DNA from 2 places in the Methylomicrobium sp. Wu6 genome. Region 1 is predicted to be linked to the other one. Evidence: riboswitches for the same ligand, from Rfam matches in the RefSeq annotation. Region 1 holds a riboswitch; the other holds the start of a gene.

What was found. A riboswitch is a leader RNA that binds a small molecule or an ion and turns the genes downstream of it on or off. The one in region 1 is predicted to bind cobalamin.
Region 2: linked by a shared signal. The riboswitch ahead of U2W12_RS08600 (ribonucleoside-diphosphate reductase subunit alpha) and the one ahead of U2W12_RS12630 (TonB-dependent receptor) in region 1 are both predicted to bind cobalamin.

Annotation. Positions count from the first base shown of each region.
Region 1 is NZ_JAXUHN010000083.1:4,687-8,110, forward strand. It holds gene U2W12_RS12630 (TonB-dependent receptor) at 1-1,990, opposite strand, end outside; cobalamin riboswitch at 2,136-2,344, opposite strand; gene hemW (radical SAM family heme chaperone HemW) at 2,533-3,424, shown strand, end outside.
Region 2 is NZ_JAXUHN010000070.1:23,835-27,258, forward strand. It holds gene nhaD (sodium:proton antiporter NhaD) at 1-951, opposite strand, end outside; cobalamin riboswitch at 1,599-1,831, shown strand; gene U2W12_RS08600 (ribonucleoside-diphosphate reductase subunit alpha) at 2,040-3,424, shown strand, end outside.

The DNA of each region.
Region 1 (3,424 bases):
TAGGATACACAACAGGCTGATTGGTGCCGAAGTCGACAAATTGCCCATTCGCGCCATTAAACAAATTTTGGATGCTAAAATCGACTGTCCAATGTTGGCGATCGGTCAACTGATAAGTGAAATTGGTGGAGTTGTAGGACTGCTGTTTGCCCAGGGAGTTGTCGAAATCGCCCTCCGCATAACTTTCCGATTGGTACTTATGGGAAAGGCTGATCAAATGGTAGGGCAACGGTAACAGCGAACTGGTGAATTGTTTACCGAGCGTCGCCAGCACGATGTGTTTCGGCTGGGCGCTGATTTGATAGATTTGTGAGCCGACCCTGGCCCGGGTATCCGTATAAACATAGTTAGCGCTGGTATAGAAGAAATCGAAATCCTTATAGACGGAAAGCTCTACGCCATATTTGGAAGACGAATCGTAATTGGTGTTTCTGAAGTTGGAACTGTTATAGTAAATCTCATTGTTTAAATCCGAATAATAAAACTCCGCCTTCACTTTGAGATCATCCTCCAGATGTTTGTACCCTATCGAGTAGGTATCCATTTCCATCGTATTGATGAAGCCGTTAAACGTTTTTCCAATCAGCGTAAAGTCGGGGGCAAACACCGGGGAAAAAAAACGGTCGATATCGGGCGATTGAAAGGCATGAACGTAGCTGGTAAACAAGGCATCATTCTTAGCCAGCGAATAATTCATGGCGGCGTTAACGCTTGTGGGATTCACAGATTTCGATAAAGGGTTATTCAACCCGTTATTGTCATGTTTGAAGGTGATAAAAGCTTGCCGAAAACCGGCATTCAACGATAATCGATCGTTCACGAAATAGTCGGCCGAAATGAAACCGGCGACATTGTTTTTTTTCGTCACTTGGCCGGATTCCGCGCGCAGATTATTGTTCAAATCGAAGCCGGCTAAAACGACAAAATCATCCTGGATACTTTGCAAGGTGAAACGATGATCTTCCCCTTCGTAATGCGGCAAATAGTCATAAGCGGGATACTTTAAATCCTTGGTTTTATTTGCATAGGTATAAGCCGCATTCAAACGATCATTGAATTTGTATTTTAATGCCGTCACCCAATCTTCCTTATGAACAATATTTCGTGTGCCGTTCATGACTGCGGCATTGGGATTTTGATTGAAGGCGTCCAGGGTCATCGCGCCTGTATAAACAACATTGGAGTCGTCCTTAATAAAAGAGGTTACGATTTCAAAATTGTCCTTTTGCAAACCCAATGTTGCTTTGCCGTTTACATTTTCAGTCGTATCCTTGCTTCCGTCCGCAAGGACCTGCTTTTTGCCTTCCGCATCGAGATAAGTAAAATTGCCGTCGGCCAACACCTTAAAACCCGTAAAATCGGTGACAGAGCCTAAATTGATATGTTCCAACTTGGTGTTGTACGTGCCGAAACCGGATCTTGCCGAGCCGTACAGAGGCTTCCTGTCGAAGGAGTTATTGGTACGGATGATGATGGTCCCAGCACCCGAATAATCGCCGTAAAGCACCGAACCGCTGCTTTTGACCACTTCGATTTTTTCAATCGAATCGATCGGCACGGAACCCAGTTGCTGAGGAACCATATCGATTTGATTCAACGATACGCCGTCAACAATGATGTTGATATTTTGATAGCCGTCGCCGTTACCGAATCCGCGCATCGACAATCTTGGGGTTAAGACGTTGCCGAAACTGGGGTCCGTCTGGATTTCCGTATTGTATTTGAAGAAATCCAACAGATTGCTGACGCCACTCTGCCTGATGTTCTCTTTGGAATAGATGGTCACCGATTTAGGGGACAATAACTCATCCGCAACAGACGAGTTAGCGGTTACGGTGACGGGAGAAAGCAATGCTTTATCCTGCGAATCTACATTGTAGTTTTTAACGGCTTCCTTCGCCGAAGGCATTTTATAGGATGGTTTGACTTCTTTTTGATCGTCGCTTTTGGAGTCTATGTTTTCTTCAGCAAACGATTGCGACGAAAACATAAGGCTGAAAAATAAGAAGTAAAATCGTGGATCGAGCATTTTATCCTCTGCGCCGCCCGCGCATTTGGGGTAAGTGACAGAGCGGAGGACAAAAACAGGAAGACGCAGGAACCGCGGTGACCTTGTCGTGGACAGCCCTCCGCTGTTCCGAGTGATACTTTCAGGCCGGTCTCCGGGCTCATAAGCGGCTGATGCCGGCATCATCGCCTTCCCATGCGTGTGCACAGTGGCTGTTGATGACGCTTAACTTATTTACCGTTGCGGGGGCAGCGCCGGCCTTGGAGTTTCCTCACCGGCTTCCCGTTTAACCGTTGATCCTAAGGGATCAACGGAACCTTAAAGCAGGCGGCAATTATAAGGGGTAGGGTTCAGATGTCAATGAAATGTCTGTTTTTTCGAGTGTTTTTAGTTAGCAGTTGGCGCACGCCTAGAAACCGGGTAGGGATCAATTCGCCGAGTCGTAGGCAGTGCATACCTGTTACCCGCCTTCATGGCGAACGTGGTAAACTGCCCGTCCCTTTCATTGCGTTTTTACGAATCCCTTGCCCCCGCTCAGCCTTTACGTGCACATTCCATGGTGCATCAAAAAATGTCCGTATTGCGATTTTAATTCCCACGCTGTCAAGGATGGCGCGCCCGAGGCGGCTTATATCGATGCGTTGCTGCGCGATCTGACCGAGGATGTCCGGCGCTATCGTATTACCCGGCCGATCCATAGCATTTTTATCGGCGGCGGCACGCCGAGCCTGTTTTCGCCGGAAGCTTTCGACCGTTTGCTGGAAGGCATTGCAAATCAGCTTCAACTGAGCGACGCGATCGAGATCACGCTCGAAGCGAATCCCGGCACTTTCGAAAGCCAGAAATTCGCCGAGTTTCGTGCGCTCGGCATCAACCGTCTGTCGATTGGAATTCAAAGTTTCGACGACAAGTTTCTCCAGGCGTTGGGCCGGGTACATTCGTCGAACGAGGCCTTACGTTCGGTCGACATCGCGCAGCAGTCCGGCTTCGACAATCTGAATCTGGATTTGATGTTCGGTTTGCCGGGGGCGAATAAAGACAGTGCCGTCAACGATATTCGGACCGCGATTAGCCTGGCCCCGGCACATATTTCGTTTTATCAGTTGACGCTGGAGCCGAATACTTATTTTCATAGATTTCCGCCGAAGCTGCCGAATGACGAGCTGATTTTTGCGGCCCAAAAAGATTGTCAGGCGCTATTGGCCGCGCACGGCTACGCGCAGTATGAAATTTCGGCCTACAGCCGGCCCGGAAGACAATGCCGGCATAATCTGAATTATTGGCAATTCGGCGATTATTTGGGCATCGGCGCCGGCGCGCACGGAAAAATTTCTCTGGCACTGCCGGAAAACATCGTCCGGACCTTCAAGCCGAGAGGCCCGGAGCAATATCTGGCTGACACGCATCGGCAGGGCG
Region 2 (3,424 bases), on a different contig from region 1:
TTGTGCCGTCTTGGTCAGATAAAAGCTGAAAAACTGCAATAAACCGAGGCCAGCCATCATGCCGGCGGCAGGGGGCAACTCCAGGGCGACATTGGACCACACGGTGATAATCAGCGTTACGATAAAAAGAAAAATAACGCGTTTGCTTCCACGGCGAAGCCAAATGCAGCTGGCGGAAGCTTCCGGGGTTTCTTTGGGGATGAAAAAATGCATGACAACGGCGGGTATAAGAAAGTTAACCAGGCAAGGAACCGCTATCGAAAAAAACTCGGTGAAATGCAGGATATGCTTTTGCCAAACAAACAGGGTGGAAATGCCGCCCAGAGGGCAGAACGACCCTCCGGCATTGGTCGCCACAACAACATTCACGCAGGCCAAACCCACGAATCCCGGTTTATCTTTACCTACTGCCGCCGCTACTGCGCCCATGATTAAAGCCACCGCCAGACCGCTGATCACGGTGGATAGAACAAAAGCTAGAACACCGGTAATCCAGAACAGTTGCCGGTAACTGTATTGGCGGCTTAACAGCCAAATCCGAAGTCCGTCAAAAATACCGCGCTCTTCCATGGCATTCAGGTAGGTCATCGACACCAGGATAAACAGCAGCAGCTCGATATAGGCGAGTAGATTGCTTTCAAACGCCAATGCCGCCGTCTTGGCTTCTCCATGCAGCGCATAATAAATGCAAATCGCAAACCAGATAACAGCCGATCCCAGGACCATGGGCTTGGACTTGCGCAACTCGATCACATCTTCCGACATGGCGGCCACATAAGCACAAACGGTAACAAACAGAGAAAGGTAACCTATGACGTGGCGGGTTAGGTTTAATGCTGCGGTCGAGTTGGCAGCAGTAGTCTCTTCCGCATAACTCAACGAGGGCACGAGAAAGACCAAAATCAGAACTACCAAATGGCGAACATGGATAAGGGTGTTGAATTTTTTCATTTGAACTTGCTTTTGATCTTAAATATTAGGCAACCGGACAAGGGCAGCAAGACGATGAAATCTTCTGGGCACACTGGATATTCATAGATTCACAGCCGTTGCCAAAGCTAAAAAATACAGGTTTATTAGCCTACCTGTAGATTTAGCTGATAAATACGGTTTTAACGGTGGGGAATATTAGAAGTTCCTAGGTAAAAATTCTGTTTATATTTGATTTCTATTTGTTGATAGTCTGTTTTCTATTATTAAACAATTAACGATGAGTGGCAAGACATGAGCCGTGAGTCTGTGATTGCCATGAATACAGCATGGATTCGGCAAGCCCTATTCTCGACTCCTTGCTGACATCGTCTTTGAGGGGAAACACAGAATTTGGAAAAATAGTACGCTAAGAATTTCTGAACGGTCGTAGCGGCTAAATTTGCTACGCAGCAACGACATCCTGCTGCAAAATCCGCTTTTCTGCCTCGTCACTGAACTTCACCTGTTTCTCGGTCGCCAAGTTCAAGGCCGCGCCGGCCAGACTGAATGCAGCTCAATCTTTCATATTAAGTGTGGCCTTGCCCAATGAAAACTATATATAGTTGTAATTTTTATATTTTCATCCATGTATAGTGTTTTTTGTTGACATAGATAATTCGCCAATGTTAACTTAAAAGGCGTACGGTTCTCACGATCAATTTGAAAGTGAATTAAAAGGGAATCCGGTGACAGATAAATCGACACGTTCATCTTAAAACCGGAGCTGCCCCCGCAACTGTAATCGAAGAGTGTGAAGTCAATCATGCGCCACTGAGTCGGATACCATTCCGGCTTGGGAAGGCCGAACTCATGCGATGACCCGAGAGCCAGGAGACCTGCCGTACATTTTTGTCAACACGTTTGAGGCGGGGTGTCCTCGGCAGATGGTCAGGTTCAGTTTGCGTATTTCCTCGTAAGCTCTTCCTCGCCGCCATGCTGGTCTCTAAGACTGGCGCACGGTTCAGTACCGCTTTATCGATAAGTTTCCAAACTTGTCGGGATGCAAAGGGTTGCCGGACTGTCGCGTCTTTCCAGTCATTCCCGCTCCTACTCTTAAGGAGCTATCCATGTACGATACCGTAATCCCTACACCATCGGGTGTATTTTCAAATGCGAAACAGCCTTCATCGAATTTACCCGTATTACAAGTGATTCGACGCAATGGCGAGGCCGTCCCGTTTAACCCGGGAAAAATCTCCATTGCCATCAGCAAGGCATTTTTGGCGGTCGAGCATGGCCATACCACGCTATCCAGCCGAATGCGCGAACAAGTCACTGTGCTGACCCAGACGGTTATAACCGCACTGATGCGCCGCTTGCCTTCCGGCGGCTCGGTGCATATTGAGGACATTCAGGACCAGGTCGAATTGGCTTTAATGCGCTCAGGGGAGCACGACGTCGCAAAAGCCTATGTCCTATACCGGGAAAAACATGCCGCCGAGCGGGCCAGCCGGACACACGACGCAGCACCATTGCATATCACGGTTAATGGCAACAGGCAGCCATTAGATGTCGTCAAACTGACCGAAATGGTGATGGAAGCTTGCCGGGATTTAGGCGCAGACGTCAGTCCGAAGCTCGTGGTCGAGCAAGCCGTGCGTGATTGTTATGACGGCATTTCGTTTAACGAAGTGCGCCGCGCCTTGATCCTTTCCGCCCGCAGCCTGATTGAGCGTGAACCGGCATACAACTATGTCACCGCGCGTTTGCTGTTGGATCTGATTCGATCCGAAGTGTTGGGCGAAAGCGTCGATCATGGCGCGATGCAATCCGGTTATGCCGAGTATTTTCCACGCTACATCAAGTTGGGTGTCGAAACCGGCTTGCTGGATAAGCGTTTGGCGCAGTTCGACTTGACCCGATTGGGTCAAGCATTGGTGGCGGACCGCGATTTCAAATTCGGCTATCTCGGCCTGCAAACCCTCTATGACCGCTATTTTTTACATATCGAGGAGCGGCGTATCGAGCTGCCGCAAATCTTCTTCATGCGCGTGGCGATGGGGCTGGCGATTAACGAGATCGAGCGCGAAGCCCGTGCCATCGAGTTTTATCAGGTGTTGTCAGGCTTCGATTTCATGAGTTCCACGCCGACGTTGTTCAATAGCGGCACGGTGCATGCGCAGCTTTCATCCTGCTATCTCAGTACCGTCGATGATGACCTCGACGGTATCTATCAGGCGATCAAAGAAAATGCGTTGTTGCAGAAATATGCCGGCGGCATAGGCAACGACTGGACGCCGGTGCGCGCCTTGGGCTCGCGCATCAAAGGCACCAACGGCAAGAGCCAGGGCGTGATTCCCTTCCTGAAAGTCGCCAACGATACCGCCGTGGCGGTCAATCAGGGCGGCAAGCGCAAGGGCGCGGTCTGCGGCTACCTGGAAACCTGGCATCTGGATATCGAAGAATTTCTGGATTTACGCAAAAACACCGGCGACGACCGCCGCCGCACGCA